Regions from separate parts of the Paenibacillus sp. FSL H7-0756 genome, predicted to be linked through region 1. Evidence: riboswitches for the same ligand, from Rfam matches in the RefSeq annotation. Region 1 holds a riboswitch; the other holds the start of a gene.

Region 1 (9,061 bases):
ACGACCGACTTATACACAAAATTGTGCACATCGCGATTTAGCAAAATGTTTATATGTGCATAACCTGTGGATGGTTTCTTACCTATTGTAGAGAAAGTGTCCCGATAATTCAATATCTGCCAGCGCCCGGCTGTAGGGAAAGGCCTTTTCAAATGGAAGGGCAAAAGGTATGATTATGTTGAATGCCCGCTAGGATTTACCAGCGGATAAGAGGTGAACAATACGCTTGTCCATAAAAACGAAACTATCAGCGATTATTTTTGGCTCGGTGCTCTTAATCTTGATGCTTAATCTTACACTCAATCTTTATGCTGCCCGGAATAATCTGCGTAATGAGAGCGTAAGCAACATGAAGATCACTGCGAAGCAGGTTGCCGTATCGGTGGAGCAGAGCGGCTACAGCTCGAATTACGTGCAGGATAAAATTGCCCAGAACCTGCGGTTGACTGCCATTCTGGCGTCCTATGAGCTGGACCCGGATATCAGGAATATTACTAATCAACAATTGAAGGCGCTATCCACCAAGCTGGGGGTGTCGAATATCTCGCTGCTGGTGAAGACTGCGGATGATATTATCGTAGCCAAATCTTCAGATCCTGCAGAGATTGGACTTTCGACCAAGGGCATGGGTTTTTGGTATGTGGCTTTTCTGGAGCTGTTTGCAGGCCAGCGCGTATCTGTCGATCAGGGGCAGTCCCTGGAGAATTTCTGGTCCGGGCCGTTTGAATATTCAACCTCCAATCCGGAGTATATTGATAAATGGGGCTATTATTATGACGGGGCCCGCAATTATATCATAGATCCGTTCGTCCGGAGTACAGCGGTAAGCGATTATGTCAAAATTATGAGTCCTGATGAGATCATCCAGGAATCCAAAGCTGTAAATCCCGGGATTCTGGAGATTACGGGAATTAATCCGAAGACCTTCGGAGCCTCAAGCATGCTGCCTGATGGCACAGATCCCAAGAACACGAAGCTGCGGAACCGTCCTATTCAGTACGGCACCTATTCATATGGCAATATTGCAGAGGACAAGGCGGCTATCCGTGAAGCATTGAATAAGGGCGAGCCGGTAACGTTGGATACGAAGGCGCTGGGTAAAAGAGTGCTCAAAAGCTTTATTCCGATTGAGCGCCCGGGAGCCGCGGATTATGTGATCAGTGTAGTCATGGACTACCAGGCGATCTCCTCGGTCATCCGGGAGCAGCTGTTCAATAATATCACTACCTCGGTGTTGCTGCTGATTATCTTCCTTCTGGCCAGTTATGTCCTGGCCGGTGTAGTTACACGCCCGATTCAGGATATACTGGCTAAGGTCAATGATGTGGCGAAGGGAAAATTTGAGCCTCCGCTTAATGTATCCAGCCGTGATGAGCTTGGACAGCTGGCCCAGCGCATCAATGCGATGACCTCACATCTGCTGCAGCATACGAACCGGCTGGGGCAGACACTGGAGGAGAACCGTGCGGTGAAGGAGCATCTGGAGTCAGTGATTAACGGCACTTCAGATGCCATCCACACCGTGGATATGGAGGGACGGATCATCAGTACGAACAGAGCCTTCGAGGACCTCTATGGATGGGGTGCTGCGGATGCGCTGGTCAAGCCGCCTTATCTGGTTCCTGCCACCGTGCAGCAACAGGAGAGTATACGATTGCAGCAGCTTAAGGACGGAGCATCTCTGTCGCCTGTTGAGACTGTCAGGCTGAAGCGTGACGGCTCCCTGGTAGAGGTCAGCGTCAGCAGCTCGGTTATCCGGGATGAAGAGGGCAACCCGCAGTCGGTTGTCCATGTATCCCGTGACATGACCGAGCGCAACCGGATTGAGGAGCTGCTTAGACGCTCGGAGAAGCTGACTACAGTCGGCCAGCTTGCGGCAGGCGTTGCCCATGAGATCCGCAATCCCTTGACCACCCTGCGGGGCTTCCTGCAGCTTCAGCAGGAGAAGAAGGTTCTCGTTCCGCTGCATATTGATCTGATGCTCTCGGAGCTGGACCGGATCAATATGATTGTCAGTGAGTTCCTGATTCTGGCAAAGCCGCAGGCGGTTCATTTCCAGCAGAGGGATCTGCGGCATATTGTCGGCGATGTCATCTCGCTGCTGGACAGTCAGGCCCACCTGTTCGGTATTGAATTCACCACGCATTTCTCGGGAGTACCCGCCATGGTGCATTGTGAAGAGAATCAGCTGAAGCAGGTATTTATCAATGTGATCAAAAATGCAATAGAAGCGATGCCAGACGGGGGAACGATTACCGTGGAGCAGCAGGAGCAGGCGGATTCTGTCGTTATTGTGATTACAGATGAGGGCGGAGGCGTCCCTGAGGATATGCTGCCTAAGCTGGGGGAGCCGTTCTTTACGAATAAAGAGTCCGGAACCGGGCTTGGCCTAATGGTCAGCCAACGGATCATTCAGGCCCATAAGGGCAGCCTGGAGATTAGAAGCGAGTATGGCCGGGGGGCACAGGTAATCATCAAGCTGCCTGAAGCGAAGGAGCAAGTACCTCCGGCCGGTATGAATATAGAACGGAGTGAAGACGAACATGAGAATCAATAAATTCATCAGTGAGACAGGCTACTGTTCACGCCGTGAAGCAGACAAGCTGGTTGAGGGAGGACGGGTCACCATCAACGGTGAGCCCGCTATGCTGGGCAGCCAGGCAGAAGCCGGGGATATTGTGCTGATTGACGGCCAGCCGCTTCAGACGGGCAGCAGGATCGTGTATATCGCGCTTCATAAGCCGGTGGGCATTACCTCTACCACAGAAGCGCATATTCAAGGCAATATTGTCGATTTCATAGGGCATGAGGAGCGGATATTCCCGATCGGGCGGCTCGACAAGGATTCAGAGGGATTGATTCTGCTGACCAATGACGGTGACATTGTTAACAAAATATTGCGCGCGGAAGGCAAGCATGAGAAGGAATATGTAGTCACTGTAGATCGGCCCGTTACGCCTTCTTTCCTGACCGGTATGTCCACCGGCGTGAGAATTCTGGGCAGCAAGACACTGCTTTGTGAGATTACGCGGATTAGTGAGCGGGTATTCCGTATCGTGCTGACCGAAGGCAAGAACCGGCAAATCCGCCGCATGTGCAGCGCCTTCGGTTATGAAGTGCGGCGGCTGCAGCGTATCCGGGTAATGAATATCCGCCTTGGCGCGCTGAAGACCGGAGAATGGCGGGAGCTGTCTCAAGAGGAGAAGCAAGAGCTGGGAGCTATGCTGAACTATCAGCTGCAATAAGCTGCCGGGAGCGGCGGGCAAACTAAAAGAGCTGTTCTGACGGGCCGGATAGGCCCTTCAGAACAGCTCTTTCTTTATTTGCCGGGAGCGGCCAACTGAGAGACATCCGTAGTCTCGGCAGCAGCATCCTTATATTTACGAAGGATGGACACTTCTACCCGGCGGTTCTTGGCCCGCCCGGCAGCCGTAGCATTGCTGGCTATGGGATGATATTCGCCAGAGCCGGTCGGGCTGAACTTCGTCGGGTCCAGGTTGGGATTTAGCAGAAGGATCTTCATGAATTGAAGGGCCCGGGCTACACTGAGATCCCAGTTGGAGGAGTACATGCTGTTGGAGATCGGGATATTATCCGTATGTCCCTGTACCAGCACTTCATAATCGGGAAATTGCTGGAGCATGTTGGAGATCGACTTGGCCAACTGGCGGGATTCATCCTTCACTACAGCCTGTCCCGAAGCGAACAGGGCATTATCGCTAATCGTGATCATCAGCTGGGACTGATTCAGCTTCGTGCTAAGCAGATCGGTCATTCCATTGTTCTTGATGTACTGGTCGAACTGCTTCTTCAGCTTCTCCAGATCTTCCTGCTCCTTGGCACGGAGCTTGGACAGATCGGAGGTGCCGGTATTCTTGGCAATCACGCTGTTCATTTTATCCTGCTTGCCCTGGTCCAGCTGGGTGTTGGTCGGAGAATCCGACCGGTACTCCAGGACGCCGCCGCCGCCGCTGAGTGCTGAATTGAAGGCTTCAGCCATCTGCTGGAATTTCACGGCGTCCGTAGCGCTCATGGCATACATAACAAGGAACAGAGCAACGAGCAGGGTCATCAGATCGGAATAGGGAAGCAGCCAGGATTCATCGGCATGCTCTTCATGTTCCTCATGCCTAGTCTTTTTGCTCACTGGAAGCCCCCTCCTTCTCGCTCAGCTTGGCACGCTCGGACGGAGTCAGGAAGACGGACAGCTTCTGGTTAATGGCAATGGTAGATACCCCGGATTGAATGGAGAGCAGGCCCTCCACCATCATCAGGCGGACTTCAATCTCGCGTTTGGATATCCGCTTCAGCTTGTTCGCCATAGGGTGCCACATAACATAACCGGTGAATATCCCGAGCAGGGTTGCAATGAAGGCACCGGCAATCGCATGGGCCAGGACGTCCATGTTACTCATATCCCCCAAGGCGGCAATCAGCCCGATAACAGCACCGAGTACCCCCAGCGTAGGTGCGTACATCCCGGCCTGGGAGAAAATCAAGGCTCCGGCTTTATGTCTGTCTTCAGTGGCATGAATATCTTCCATTAATACATCACGGACGAACTCCTGATCGTTTCCGTCAATAATCATCCGCATGCCGTTTCGGAGGAAGTTATCTTCAATCTCATCGACATTGGACTCCAGGGCAAGCAGCCCTTCGCGGCGGGTAATGGAAGCCCATTCCATAAACATGGTAATCAGTTCGGGCTTGCCGACCATTTTTTTCTTCGTAAAAAGGATTTTCAACAGCTTAGGGAAATTCTTGACTTCCGACATCGGAAAGGCCATGAAGATGGAGGCAGCCGTGCCAAGAAAAATAATGACATAGGCAGCGGGGTTGTTCAAGCTTGCAAGCGGAGCATGCTTGAGTATCATCCCCCAGATTACTGCGATCAGACCAAAAACCAGGCCTAGAATTGTTGAGATTTCCATTTATGCACCTCGTCCATGAGAATTAAGAAGTGATCGACTAACCGCGTAATTCGTCCTTGAACCGCGGGAGAACACTCTGTTCGTAACCAAATCACGTATATTCTTCTTTATCGACATCATTCCCTTTTTTGTGAAGTGATTTTTTCGGCTATAATAGATAAGGTAGGTTATTATTCATCAGCGAAGAAAACGGAGTGATTGATGTGGGAGTTAAGCATGGCAGAGATTACGGTGAAATTCTGGTTGAACTGACAGGAGCCGTTGGACGGATTTCAGACGGGTACATTTTTTTTGAAATGGAGCCTGAAGAGTGGACGAATCTGCCGGAGGAATCAAGGCAGGAGGTCTGGGAGGCGCTTGCGGAAGACCTGTTCTACGCGCTGGGCAATGAGCCGGTCATTCAGGTGGGCAGCGGAGTTGTAATGTACGATAAAGAAACACACCGCATTAATATTCTGCTGGGCGATGAGGATTTGGCTTCGGTCGTTCTTGTATAAAGCAGGGGAAAATGCGGCAGCGGGTTTGTCCCGGGCATCCGGCCATGTTAAAATTGGAAGTGGAGTACTAATTGCCGGGATGTCAGAATACATTTAATCAAAAATCTTTGGCCTGGCACATCCCTTGGACTTTCAGAAGCTGAGGGATGTTTTATTTGAAGGAAAGAGCAGGCTCAAGAAACCGTTAACTTAGCAAGGGAGGAAACGAATTGCAATTAACTGAGGAACAACTGCAGGAGCAGATCGGCAAGCTTGAGGGCTGGAAGCTGGAGAGGGATAGGCTGGTGCGCAAATATATGTTCAGTGAATATATGAAGGGGATTGCTTTTGTAGATGAGGTAGCTACAATTTCGGAGGCCTTTGACCATCACCCGCATATCACTATTGATTATAAGACGGTAGTTCTGCGGCTGGCTGCAGATGTGGAGAAGCTTGATCTCCGCCAGGCGCATGAATTTAATGAGGCATTCGAGAAGACCCGCTAGAGGACAAGGCCCCTATGAAGACAACAGGAATATCTGAATAATAGAAATGCCCGTGCAAGGATCATTCGTTATCCTAGTCACGGGCATTATACATTTGGAATGAGGAGCATGGTGTTAGTACAGGATGCGGATTATTTCTTCTCCGCCAGCCATAGAGCTACATTGGCAATCTCTTCAGGGGCCAGCCTGTCTTTGAAGGAAGGCATCTGTCCGCGGCCCTTGGTGACTATGCTGTAAATCTGAGCTGCGTCATGCGAAGCGCCTTCCTGCTGCAGGCTGGGTCCCGCCCCGCCCTGAAGCTGGTCACCGTGGCAGGAGATACAATTGGCCTTCACTGTGGCTTCTGCGCCCGCAGCGTCCAGCACAACTTCCGGCATAGTCGGCTTGTTCTGTTCGGCTACCTCGGATTTACCGGGTAAGGTAAACATTAAGATTACTGCAAAGGCACAGGCGGCAAAAAACAAACCGCTCATGATCCATTTCTGCATCTGCATCCGTCCCTCCATGTAAGCTGCTGACTCCATTATAGCGGATGGTGAAGCGTTATCATAGTATGTGTGTCAAAAAAATGAACACAAATGATCCATTTTTTGCAAAACAATCTGTTTCCGGTGCTATTCCTCATAGACCATGCAATAAAAAGGCTTATTGCCGGTCGGAGTGCGGCGTTCATAGGTATCCGTTATAGTGAACCCGCATTTCTGGTAAGCGCGGATGGCGCGCTGGTTCCAGGTCAGCACCTCCAGGTCGATCTCACGCTCCGGGTAACGCGCCCGTGCTGCCTGAACAATAGCTTTCATGAACAGATGCCCCATGCCGTGACCGCACAGCTCGGGCCGCATTCCAACACCAAGCCGGACTACCCCCTCCATCGGAAAGAGCTGGGCGAAGCCGCACAGATCCCCCTGTCCGTTCACTACAGATACATATTGCTCACTTCGCAGCTGCGGGTCTCCGAACTCCACGCCCAGCGCCTGCATCTGCTCCCAGGACATCCAGCCGTAAATATTATACGGAGGCTTGTAGCTCCACTCACAGATCTCAGCGGCATGCTGCGGCTCCATAGGCACCACATAAAAGGTTAGCGGGGAGCTTATCATTAGGCGAGGCCTCCTTCCAGACGAAACGGTACCATCCTTTAAAGAGGCGGCAAAGCCGTTTCTGCTTGTTCTTAATATTAATTATATACAAAAACGGCTAGTTTCGACGCAAATTCCTTGCGGAAATGCAGAAACTTGACAAACGCCAATAATTATTTTCCGAAAGTTCAGAATCGGTGTTTTACAAATATAGAGGCGGGTAAGTAATTTTATAGACAAAAAAAAGCCCTTCTCCAAGATTTCGGCAAAAATCTCGGAAAAGAGCGTTTGGTTACAAAGGATTATTGTACATCATCATTGTCTTGGGAATCCGAAGCTACATTCTTGTAAGCATCTGTACTCATGATTCGTTTGGCGCCAACGTAACGGTTGACGTAATAGCTGTCACTCAGCGAACTGATGGTTACACCACGTGAGGAAGAGGCATGGGCGAATTCGCCGTCACCGACATAAACACCGACATGAGACACGCCTTTACCATTGGTATTAAAGAATACAAGATCGCCCGGTCTCATCTCGTCACGGGACACGGCAGTGCCCATCTGATACTGGGAGCCGGATTGATGGGGCAGGTTAATGCCGATCTTATCAAAAACATACATTGTAAATCCGGAGCAATCAAACCCGTTAGTTGATGTACCGCCGGACACGTATTTGGTTCCGATGGCTTTGTCAATCACTTTATCCATTTTGGAATCCGCGAAAGCGCTTCCTGCTCCGATGGTGAAGATAATGGACAAGCTTAGTACTGCGGCTGCTAGCTTCTTCTTCAAAAGTAAATACCCCTTCCAATGCCTACGAGGTTAGCTTAAGGGTTCGGTTGAAGGTCCCCTATGACCCCTCTTAGAATAGGAGGTCAATTCACCCAAAGTGGTTCCCCCGTTTCCCTAATTCATTAAGGAACTCGGCACGACTGTTGATTAGGATTAGCGGTTCATTCAATACATGACAAAACCTTTGTTAAAAGCGATTCAATAATTACAAAAATGTTACTAAAAGCTCACTGCGATAATTGTAACAAAGACTAATGCGCTTGGCAATCACTTATAACATATTAATGCATCTTTTTTGCTGTTTTTTAGAGTTATAGCCCTTTCAAAAGACTCATATCTATGCGCAGGGATTATTTTATATGATTTTTTCTTTGTTTTTGCAAGAAAATGCTGTTTCAAGGCTGTGGATTCGGGTAAAAGGTAGAATAAGGAAAAGGAAAAACCCGGAAATGATTACGGCAATAATCATCCCGGGCTCGTATAAGTTACATTTAGTTGTTAGAGGCGGAAATATTCGGGGTATGCTTCAAGGGTTCAATCGTAAGCGACAGCTTGGTAGGCTGTTGTGCTCATTACTCGTTTGGCGCCAACGTAACGGTTGGCCCAGTAGGACTGGCTCATCGAACTGATGGTTACACCACGTGAACTTGAGGACTGTGCGAACTTCCCGTTTCCAACATAAATACCGACATGGGACACTCCATTACCCAGGGTATTGAAGAACACGAGATCACCGGAACGCAGATTGCTCTTGGATACACTTGTTCCAACTTTGTACTGTGCTTTGGAGGTACGGGGCAAGGTAAGTCCGACATTTTTAAATACATACTTGGTAAATCCGGAACAGTCGAAGCCGCTGGTGGTTGTGCCCCCGGTTTTATACGATGTTCCAATGGTTTTTGAAATCACAGTATCCATTTTGGAATCTGCGAAGGCACTGCCTGCTCCGAGTGTGAATACCATCACAAGACCTAGTGCTGCTGCGGTGCATTTTTTCTTGAAATTCTGACTAATCAAAAGATGTACTCCTTCCAGGGCCTGCGAGGTTAGCTTAAGGATTCGGTAGAAGGTTCCCCTATGACCCCTCTAAAGCGAGATCAATTCACCCAAAATATGGTTCCCCCACTTCCCGGTGCAGGGAATTCGGCGTTTTGTGCACCAGAACAGTGACTTATCGGCATTGATTAAATTGCAATAGTTACGGAAGATTTTGCTTTAAATATTACAAGTTTGTTACTACTAGTACAGCCATCATTGTATCAGAGGATTTAGCCT
Region 2 (9,061 bases), on a different contig from region 1:
AGAACAATGTCATGGCTCCCCAGATGAGTAAGCAGGAGAAGCGCAGGGCAGAGCAGGAACAGCAGAAGCAGAAAACGAGAATTCTGATCGTGAGTACGGTGGCCATCGTCGTTATTATTTTTGTAGGCTTATTCATGCTTGCTTCGAAGGACTCTTCGCCTGCAGGCACAGACAGTAAGCCGGTTGCCTTCAATTACAGTGAAATGATGCGGCTCGGCAAGGAGGATGCTCCGGTCAAAATTGTGGAATTCGGTGATTTCAAATGTCCGGCTTGCGCCCAGTTCACCGGTGTGATCAAACCGCAGATCGTTCAAGGTTATGTAGATCAGAATAAAGCAGCCTTCTATTTCGTGAATCTGGCCTTCATCGGCAAGGATTCCAGAACGGCCTCCCTGGCAGCGCTATCGGTGTATCATCAGAACCAGGAAGCGTTCTGGAAATACTTCGATGCGATCTATGCCAACCAGGGGAATGAAGACAAGGAGTGGGCTACGCCCGACTTCATGGTGAGTCTCGCCAAGCAGCTGGAGCTGCCGGTGGATTATGACCTGCTGCGCAAGGATATTGATGACCGCACCTATGCGAAGGAACTGGACCGGGATATTCAGCTTGGCTCCGATACGGGCGTAACGAATACGCCATCCTTGTACGTGAACGGCATCAAGGTGAACGAGCCCTTCAATATGGAGGCGATTGACGCCCAGATTCAGGCAGCAACAGCAGCAGCGGGAGCAGGGGCCGCCCAATGACCGCCTTCTCTGCCTTCTGCCGGCGTAATTGTCTCTACTTGGCCTGGTTCGTCTGTGTGGTAGCTGTAGCGGGCAGCCTGTATCTCAGTGAGGTCCTGCATTACGAGCCGTGCAAGCTGTGCTGGTTCCAGCGGATCTTCATGTACCCGCAGCTGTTCCTGCTGGGGATCGCCACCTACCGGGCGGACAAGCGGATCATTCCTTATGTGCTTCCTCTTAGTCTGATCGGCGGCTGCATCTCTATTTATCACTATGCAGAGCAGAAAATTCCGGCGCTCAGCAAGGTGCTTCCCTGCACCATTGGCGTACCGTGCAACAAGGATTATCTGAATTGGTTCGGATTTGTAACGGTCCCTCTGCTTGCACTTATAGCCTTTGCCTTAATCTCCATTCTGCTCTGGACAGGACGCAAAGAGGAGCCTGCAGAGTAAGTAGCTGACGGCAGAAGGAAGAGAAGAGAATGCCCTTAATTTTAGCAAAAAATATTATACAAAAACCCTGTAAAATCACGTGTTAAAGGGATAATGAAAGAGAATGAAAGATCAAGACATACCGGATGATGAATTTGGTTGTTTTGAGTGCTTTTCATTCTTTTTTCATTTGTTTCCACGCTTTACGGAAGATGCGTTGTAGCTTAATATTAGTCCTTGTGAGAAGTTGAATATGCGCTGAATTTTCCGGATGGAAAAACGGGGGAACCACACTTTGGCCAAGGCCAAAAGGGGTGAATCGGAGCGGGCCGCCAGGGCCTGTAACCGTAGGGCTACCACAGTCCGAATCCGCCAGCTAACCTCGTAAGCCAGCAGTGGGATAATGACCATGCACTCTAAGGCATGCGGATCATTTCCGTATGCTTATTTTGGTGCCTGCATTAATGAAATCCACTTATGAAAACAGCGCAGGGAAACCCGTTTCAACTTAACCAAGAGAGGAACTGTTACTACAATGGTAAGCAAGGTAAAACGACTATTGATCGGGCGTCCGATGAAGTCGAACGAACTCGATCATGAAAAGTTATCCAAGGTGAAAGCACTGGCTGTCCTGTCTTCTGATGCGCTCTCGTCTGTAGCCTACGGAACAGAACAAATTCTAATCGTACTGGTGGCCGCCGGGTTCACCGCCATCTGGTACTCATTGCCAATTGCATTAGCCGTATTGGGCCTGCTGGCTATTTTGATTTTATCCTACCGGCAGACGATCTTCGCTTATCCCCAGGGCGGGGGCGCGTACATTGTCGCCAAAAGCAATCTGGGGGTGCATACCGGCTTATTGGCCGGCGGCTCTCTGCTGGTGGATTACATTCTGACGGTGGCGGTAAGCGCCTCGGCGGGGACGGATGCGATCACTTCAGCTTTTCCAAATCTGCATAATCATAGTGTCCTCATAGCGGTATCTGTTATCTTGCTCTTAACGATTGTTAACCTGCGCGGGGTGACCGAATCGGCTTCGTTCATCGCTATCCCGGTCTATCTGTTCGTCGTCTCCATCTTCGTGCTGATTATCACAGGGATTTTCAAATATGTAACCGGCGGGGCTCATGCCCAGGTTCCTGAGATTGGCTCGGCGGTGTCGAACGTGAGTATGTTTCTGCTGCTGAAGGCATTCAGCTCCGGCTGTTCGGCTCTGACCGGGGTTGAGGCTGTCTCCAATGCCATTCCAAACTTCAAAGCGCCGGCGGAGAAAAATGCAGCCAAAACGCTGATGCTCATGGGCCTCATTCTCGGGGTGATGTTCACAGGCATTACGCTGCTCGCTTACTGGTACGGCATCATGCCTGATGAGAAGGCTACCGTGGTCTCACAGATTACCGAGTCTACCTTCGGCCGGGGCGGGCTGTACTTCTTCATTCAGGGGATTACGGCGGTTATCCTGTTCCTGGCAGCCAATACGGCATACTCAGCCTTCCCGCTGCTGGCGTTCATGTTCGCCAAAGACAAATATCTGCCCCATGCCTTCATGGTGCGCGGCGACCGGCTCGGCTTCTCCAACGGTATTATTTTCCTCGGCGTCATGTCGGCAGTGCTGGTAGCGGCGTTTCACGGGAATACAGAAGGACTTATTCCATTATATGCAGTAGGGGTATTCATTCCGTTCACGCTATCGCAGCTTGGCATGATGGTCCAATGGTACAGAACGAAGCCGCAAGGCTGGCAGAGCAAGTTCGCCGTGAATACGGTCGGGATGCTAACTACATTAACGATCACCATGATCTTCATCATCACCAAATTCTCCAGCGTGTGGATGGCTTTCATCTTCCTGCCGGTCGTCATTATCGTGTTCCACCGGATTCACCGCCATTATATGAATATTGCCGATCAGCTGCGAATCTGTCCGGCAACAGATAAGCCTTGTATCAAAGGAAGCACCGTAGTCGTTCCTGTCGCCGGTGTGACCCGCGCTGTACTGCATTCGATCAGCTATGCGAAGTCTTTGACCGATAATGTGGTCGCTGTATATGTAGGCTTCGATGAAGAAGAGATTCACAAGATGGAGCAAAAGTGGGAGGAGTGGAACCCCGGAGTTCGCCTGATCGTCCTGCGCTCCCGTTACCGCAGTATTATCCGCCCGCTGGTGAAGTTCATCGATACAGTAGAGTGGAAGACCTCTTCAACGGATCATATTACTGTCCTGATTCCGCAATTCGTGACCAAGCATTGGTGGCAGGCAGTGCTGCATAATCAGACCAGCTTGTTCATCCGCTCTTATTTAATGAATCAGAAGGACATTGTCATCGCCACGGTTCCTTTCCATTTGCATAAATAATATAGAGGATTATAGGAAGACGGCTGTTTCTGCTTATTGCGGAGGCGGCCGTTTTGCCGTTACTATAAGTTATTGGTTGACATAGAGAATGAGAATCAATATCATCAGTATAGACAAGAAGAAAGTAACAGAGCTTTTGCCAATCATGAGGGTAACATACAGGAGGGGTATTCAATGTTTTCGTTCAACCTGCAAGGATCAAGAAGCGGGAAGCTGGCGGTGGCCGGACTTATGACTACAACACTGCTGCTATCCGCTTGCGGAAATAATAATAGCAATGCAGGCAGTAACGGTGGAGCAAGCACTGCACCTGCAGCAACCGTGGAAGCCACTGCGGATGCCACTGCGGATGCCACTGCGGTGCCTGCAGCAACTGCCGCACCTGCGGTGGAGAAGACCGTAACGGATGCGATGGGGCATAAGGTGACTGTTCCCGCTAACCCACAGCGTGTCATTGCTTCTTATCTGGAAGATTATCTGGTAGCACTCGGCGTGACTCCGGTTGCCCAATGGTCTACGAAGAATGGTACTCAGAAATACCTCGATGCTGAGCTTAAGGATGTTCCGCCGATCAGCTATGACCTGCCGCTGGAAGCCGTCACCAGCTTCACTCCTGATTTCCACATCGTCCAGTCGGAAGGCTCGGTTCAGAACGGTCTTTATGACCAGCTGAACAAAATCGCACCAACCTATGTACTGGGCGACGAAGTCAGCAGTGACTGGCGCGCGGCTACGCTCAAAATCGGTGAGCTGCTTAATAAAACACCAGAAGCTGAGAAGGCTATTGCAGACTATGACCAGAAAGCGGCTTCGGCCAAAGCGGCTGTGTCAGCGGCAATTGGTGATGATTCGGTAGCTGTTCTGTGGCTGGTGTCCAAGAATTTCTTCATCGTGGACGAGACCCGCAGCAGCGGTGCAGTATTATATGGCGATCTTGGAGTGAAGCTCCCGAATCTCGTGACCGATATTCCTGCGGAGTCCAGAGCACCGTGGAACCCGATTTCACTTGAGAAATTGTCAGAGCTGACTGCAGAGCATATCATTCTGGTGAACAGTGATAAGGCGGACGGAGCAGAAATTACAGATGGGGCGGTCTGGAAGGGAATTCCAGCCGTTAAGGCAGGGAATGTTCATGAATTCGGCAAAGATACCAGCTGGCTTTACAGCGGTCCTATAGCCAATTCTAAGACCATCGATGATATTCTGAGCAGTTTTGTCAAATAGGTTCTTTACCGGCCGGAGAAATGTGCAGGCTTTTATGTCCTCAGGATATAGAAGCCTGCCTCTTTTTTAAGTTGAACAATATTCATATATTTGCGATAATGAGAATCATAATCATTTATATTTCCCTAATAATCCTGATAAGGAGACGGCATATGGCTTCATCCACAGATTCTGCTTTACAAGCTCCTTCTGATGAAGGGAAAACATCTGTCAGGTCGCGGCCGCTTGCTGCTGCTGTTATTCTGGTGCTGGGAATAGCAGCAATTGTCTTCGGCCTGATGGTATCCGTATCGGTCGGTGCGGCGGATATCCGGCTGGCTACTGTATGGGAGGCGGTATTCCGGTTCAATCCGGAGCTGCCCCAGCATCAGGTCATCCGGGAGCTGCGGATTCCCCGGGCTGCCGCAGGGGCGCTGGTCGGCGCATGTTTTGCCGTTGCCGGTGCGATTATGCAGGGGATGACCCGCAACCCGCTGGCGGATTCAGGGCTGCTCGGGCTTAATGCAGGAGCGGGTGTTGGACTGGCCCTGGCTTTTGCCTTCGCGCCAACCTTATCCTTCGCGTACATCATGCTGTACTGCTTCCTTGGAGCGGCTGTGGCCTCACTGCTGGTATTCGGGATCGGTTCGCTCTCCCATAGCGGATTGACCCCGCTTCGGCTGACCCTCGCCGGTGCGGCAGTAAGCGCCATGCTGCTGGCGGTCAGTCAGGGCATTGCGATCCTGTTCAGCCTCTCCCAGGATATTGCCTTCTGGATGGCCGGGGGGGTTGGCGGAGCGAGCTGGAAGCAGCTGCAGGTAATCTCTCCTTGGGTCGCGGCGGCCCTGATCGGTGCGCTGATGCTGTCGCGTTCGATTACGCTACTGAGCCTGGGCAGAGATGTTGCAGCGGGTCTCGGACAGCGCACCGGTCTGGTACAGACTGCAGGGATGATTATTGTCGTCATCCTCGCCGGAGCGGCGGTCTCCACTGTGGGCCCGATCGCTTTTGTCGGATTAATGGTTCCGCATATCACGCGTTATCTCGTTGGGGTGGACTACCGCTGGATTATTCCCTGTTCCGCAGTCCTTGGAAGCATTCTGGTCCTGGTGGCCGATATTGCGGCCAGGATGATTAATGCGCCATACGAAACACCGTTAGGTGCCTTGATTGCAGTATTCGGCGTACCGTTCTTCATCTATCTGGCCGGCAAACGCAAGGGGGAGCTGAAATGAACCGCTCGACCTCATTCCCTCCAGCCAAGCCGCGGCGTTCCAGAGAGGCTGGTATTCTGACACTGCTTGGAGTGCTTATTGTCATTCTGTTTCTGGTCAGTATGAATACCGGCTTCATGCGTCTGTCACCGCTTGAAGTTCTACATACCCTATCCGGCAACGGCACCAAGCAGCAGCAGCTGATTTTGTTTGATTTCCGGCTGCCGCGGATCGTGATTTCCTTGCTGATTGGTGCAGGCTTCGCGGTAGCCGGAGCAATTCTGCAAGGCTTGTCGCGTAATGCTCTCGCTGAGCCTTCCACCCTGGGGATCAATGCCGGAGCCGGATTCGCCGTACTGATCTTTATCTCCTTTGTACCGGCTACTACAGCAGCTCCGATCCTTGTGCTTCCGCTACTGGCGCTGGCAGGGGCCTCGCTTACTGCAACACTGATCTACTTCCTGTCTTACAGGAGGGAGGATGGACTCTCGCCGACACGGCTGATCCTGATCGGGATTGCTGTGGGTGCCGGGATATATGCTTTCCAGCTTATTTTGTCATTAAGACTCGATCCGCAGAATTATCAGTTCGTAGCCATCTGGCTGGCCGGCAAAATCTGGGGCGGAGACTGGCGGTTTGTGCTGGCTTTGCTGCCCTGGATATTGATCCTGCTGCCCTTCGCATTCTACAAAGCCCGGGTGCTCAACGTACTGAATCTGGGCGATGAGCTCTCCAAGGGACTCGGCCTGCCGCTCGAACGGGAACGGCGGTGGCTGCTGGCGGCGGCTGTTGCACTTGCAGGAGCCTGTGTATCGGTAAGCGGCAGCATTGGTTTTGTCGGGCTGATCGCGCCGCACCTGGCCCGCAGGCTGGTCGGCCCGCGCCATCAGATCCTGCTGCCTGCGGCTGCCCTGATCGGAGCCCTGCTGCTGCTTACGGCAGATACGATCGGGCGCTGGGTAATGCAGCCTGCGGAGGTACCTGCTGGTATCGTAGTAGCGATTATTGGAGCACCGTACTTTTTATATCTTTTGGCCACGTCGAAAGCGTAATACAGAGATGTATATTATAAAAATCTAAGGAGTGTGTATCATGTCGGAACGTTTAAATACAGAACAGCTGAGCATCGGATATGCGGAGACAATGATTGTGAAGGGGCTGAATCTGTCGCTTCCGACAGGAAAGATTACGGCGCTCGTCGGGGCGAACGGCTCGGGGAAGTCCACGATTCTGAAGACGATGGCCCGGATCATGAAGCCGAAGAGCGGGAATGTCATGCTGGACGGGAAGTCCATTCATAATCTGTCTACCAAGGAGGTGGCCCGGCAGCTGGCGATTCTGCCGCAGAATCCTACGGCCCCGGATGGCTTAACGGTGTCTGAGCTGGTAGGATATGGCCGGTATCCGCATCAGAAGGGCTTCGGCAGCCTGACGCCTGAAGACCGCAGCATTATTGCCGGTGCGATTGCGCTGACCGGCATGAATGAATTCCGTGACCGGCCGATTGACCGGCTCTCCGGCGGACAGCGGCAACGGGCCTGGATCGCCATGGCACTGGCACAGCAGACAGATATTCTATTCCTTGATGAGCCGACGACCTTCCTGGATATGGCCCATCAGCTGGAGGTGCTTCAGCTGCTGCAGAAGCTGAATGAGCAGGAAGGCCGGACGATCATTATGGTTGTCCATGATTTGAATCATGCCTCCAGATATGCGCAGCATATGGTAGCGATCAAATCCGGCAATGTGATCAGCGAAGGCGCTCCGAACGAGGTAATGACACCGGCGGTGCTGCGGGAGGTATTCGGTATTGAGGCGGATATTGTACCTGATCCGCGTACAGGTGTGCCGCTGTGTCTGCCTTATGAGCTGGCTGCATACAAAGCAGTAGGACTGTAGGACGGCTGCATGAATGAATTCCTGAGGCAAGAATATAGCTCCAAGTTTGATCTCCATTCTGAGGTGCCAGAGGGAGCCGTGTATTCCTGCGCAGCTGCTGAACTGGCAGAAGAGGCTGGGATGAGGGCCTTCATGGAGGCTTACCGGCCGCTGATGAAGGCGCTCGACGATAAAGCGGCCGGTGCGTATTTCGGCGGTTATCTGAGCATAATTGCACTCGCTGTCCAGTATTCCGTGACCGGCTTCTTGTGCGTACCGGATTTCAGTCTACGGAATCTGCATCTGCATCTGGTTCCGGCAGACGGCTACTGCCGTGTTGCCTTTTCGCTTCGTGAATGGGGGATGGTACAAGCTCCGGCAGATGAGCCGGGCCGGAAGGCTTGGCGCAATGAGGTGCTCGCCAGCTTCTACCAGAGCACAGCCGGACCGCTGATCCGTATGGCTTCACAGGTGAGTGGCCTATCGCTTGGGGAGATCTGGGGACAGATGCCGACCAAATTCAATTATTATGCGGAAGCCTTCGCCGCTGAGCTTACTGATCCGCTCCTTCTCCGCCGGCTGGAGGAGGATTACGCCTATCTGAAGGATGATCTGCCCGCTGCCGTATTCGGGATGCCGCGGAATCCTTTCCAGGTGAAGGTGCGGAGAATCGAATCGCTCACGGACCCGGAGCAGACGGTTCAGATGCGTAACCGCTGCTGTATGTATTACCGGACTGAGGGAGGGCGGCTGTGTTATACCTGTCCCCGGATGAAGGAGGAGGAGCGGTCCGCACGGCGGGAGGAATTCCGTTCCGGGCGCGCAGCAGGTGAATAGGGTATAATTGGGAATTTCGAAACATAATAATGCTGTATGCAGCTTCTTAACAGGCTCCTGTCATTGACAAGGGAGCCTGTTCGTTGATAAAGTTGTGGTTGCTGAAGCGTGATTGCCCGGCGATGAGCCCCACCATTATCTTGTTCATAGAGTAGGAGCATGAAGAATGAATATTGACAACATATATGAGGATTTGCAGCCGCTGGTTACCGCAGGCTCACTGAAACGCCGGGAGAGCCTTAAGAATCTGGTCTATACCCGCATGGGCGGCGAAGCAGATATCTTGGCTGTTCCAGTTACATATGAAGAGATCCAGAGCATCTACGCCTATGCCCATAATCATCAGATCCCGCTTACGATTCTCGGCAATGGCTCCAATGTCATTATCCGGGACGGAGGCATCCGCGGCATCGTGCT

The links. A riboswitch is a leader RNA that binds a small molecule or an ion and turns the genes downstream of it on or off. The one in region 1 is predicted to bind cyclic di-AMP.
Region 2: linked by a shared signal. The riboswitch ahead of NST04_RS18795 (APC family permease) and the one ahead of NST04_RS03090 (C40 family peptidase) in region 1 are both predicted to bind cyclic di-AMP.

Annotation. Positions count from the first base shown of each region.
Region 1 covers NZ_JBBOVT010000001.1:707,254-716,314, reverse strand. The annotation lists gene NST04_RS03130 (ATP-binding protein) at 350-2,557, shown strand; gene NST04_RS03125 (pseudouridine synthase) at 2,544-3,245, shown strand; gene motB (flagellar motor protein MotB) at 3,320-4,147, opposite strand; gene motA (flagellar motor stator protein MotA) at 4,131-4,931, opposite strand; gene NST04_RS03110 (hypothetical protein) at 5,135-5,428, shown strand; gene NST04_RS03105 (4a-hydroxytetrahydrobiopterin dehydratase) at 5,638-5,913, shown strand; gene NST04_RS03100 (c-type cytochrome) at 6,045-6,401, opposite strand; gene NST04_RS03095 (GNAT family N-acetyltransferase) at 6,528-7,013, opposite strand; gene NST04_RS03090 (C40 family peptidase) at 7,295-7,786, opposite strand; cyclic di-AMP (ydaO/yuaA leader) riboswitch at 7,791-7,933, opposite strand; gene NST04_RS03085 (C40 family peptidase) at 8,321-8,749, opposite strand; cyclic di-AMP (ydaO/yuaA leader) riboswitch at 8,807-8,945, opposite strand.
Region 2 covers NZ_JBBOVT010000002.1:462,632-471,692, forward strand. The annotation lists gene NST04_RS18785 (DsbA family protein) at 1-749, shown strand, start outside; gene NST04_RS18790 (disulfide oxidoreductase) at 746-1,180, shown strand; cyclic di-AMP (ydaO/yuaA leader) riboswitch at 1,406-1,566, shown strand; gene NST04_RS18795 (APC family permease) at 1,695-3,512, shown strand; gene NST04_RS18800 (ABC transporter substrate-binding protein) at 3,687-4,736, shown strand; gene NST04_RS18805 (FecCD family ABC transporter permease) at 4,889-5,950, shown strand; gene NST04_RS18810 (FecCD family ABC transporter permease) at 5,947-6,981, shown strand; gene NST04_RS18815 (ABC transporter ATP-binding protein) at 7,022-7,828, shown strand; gene NST04_RS18820 ((2Fe-2S)-binding protein) at 7,838-8,644, shown strand; gene murB (UDP-N-acetylmuramate dehydrogenase) at 8,811-9,061, shown strand, end outside.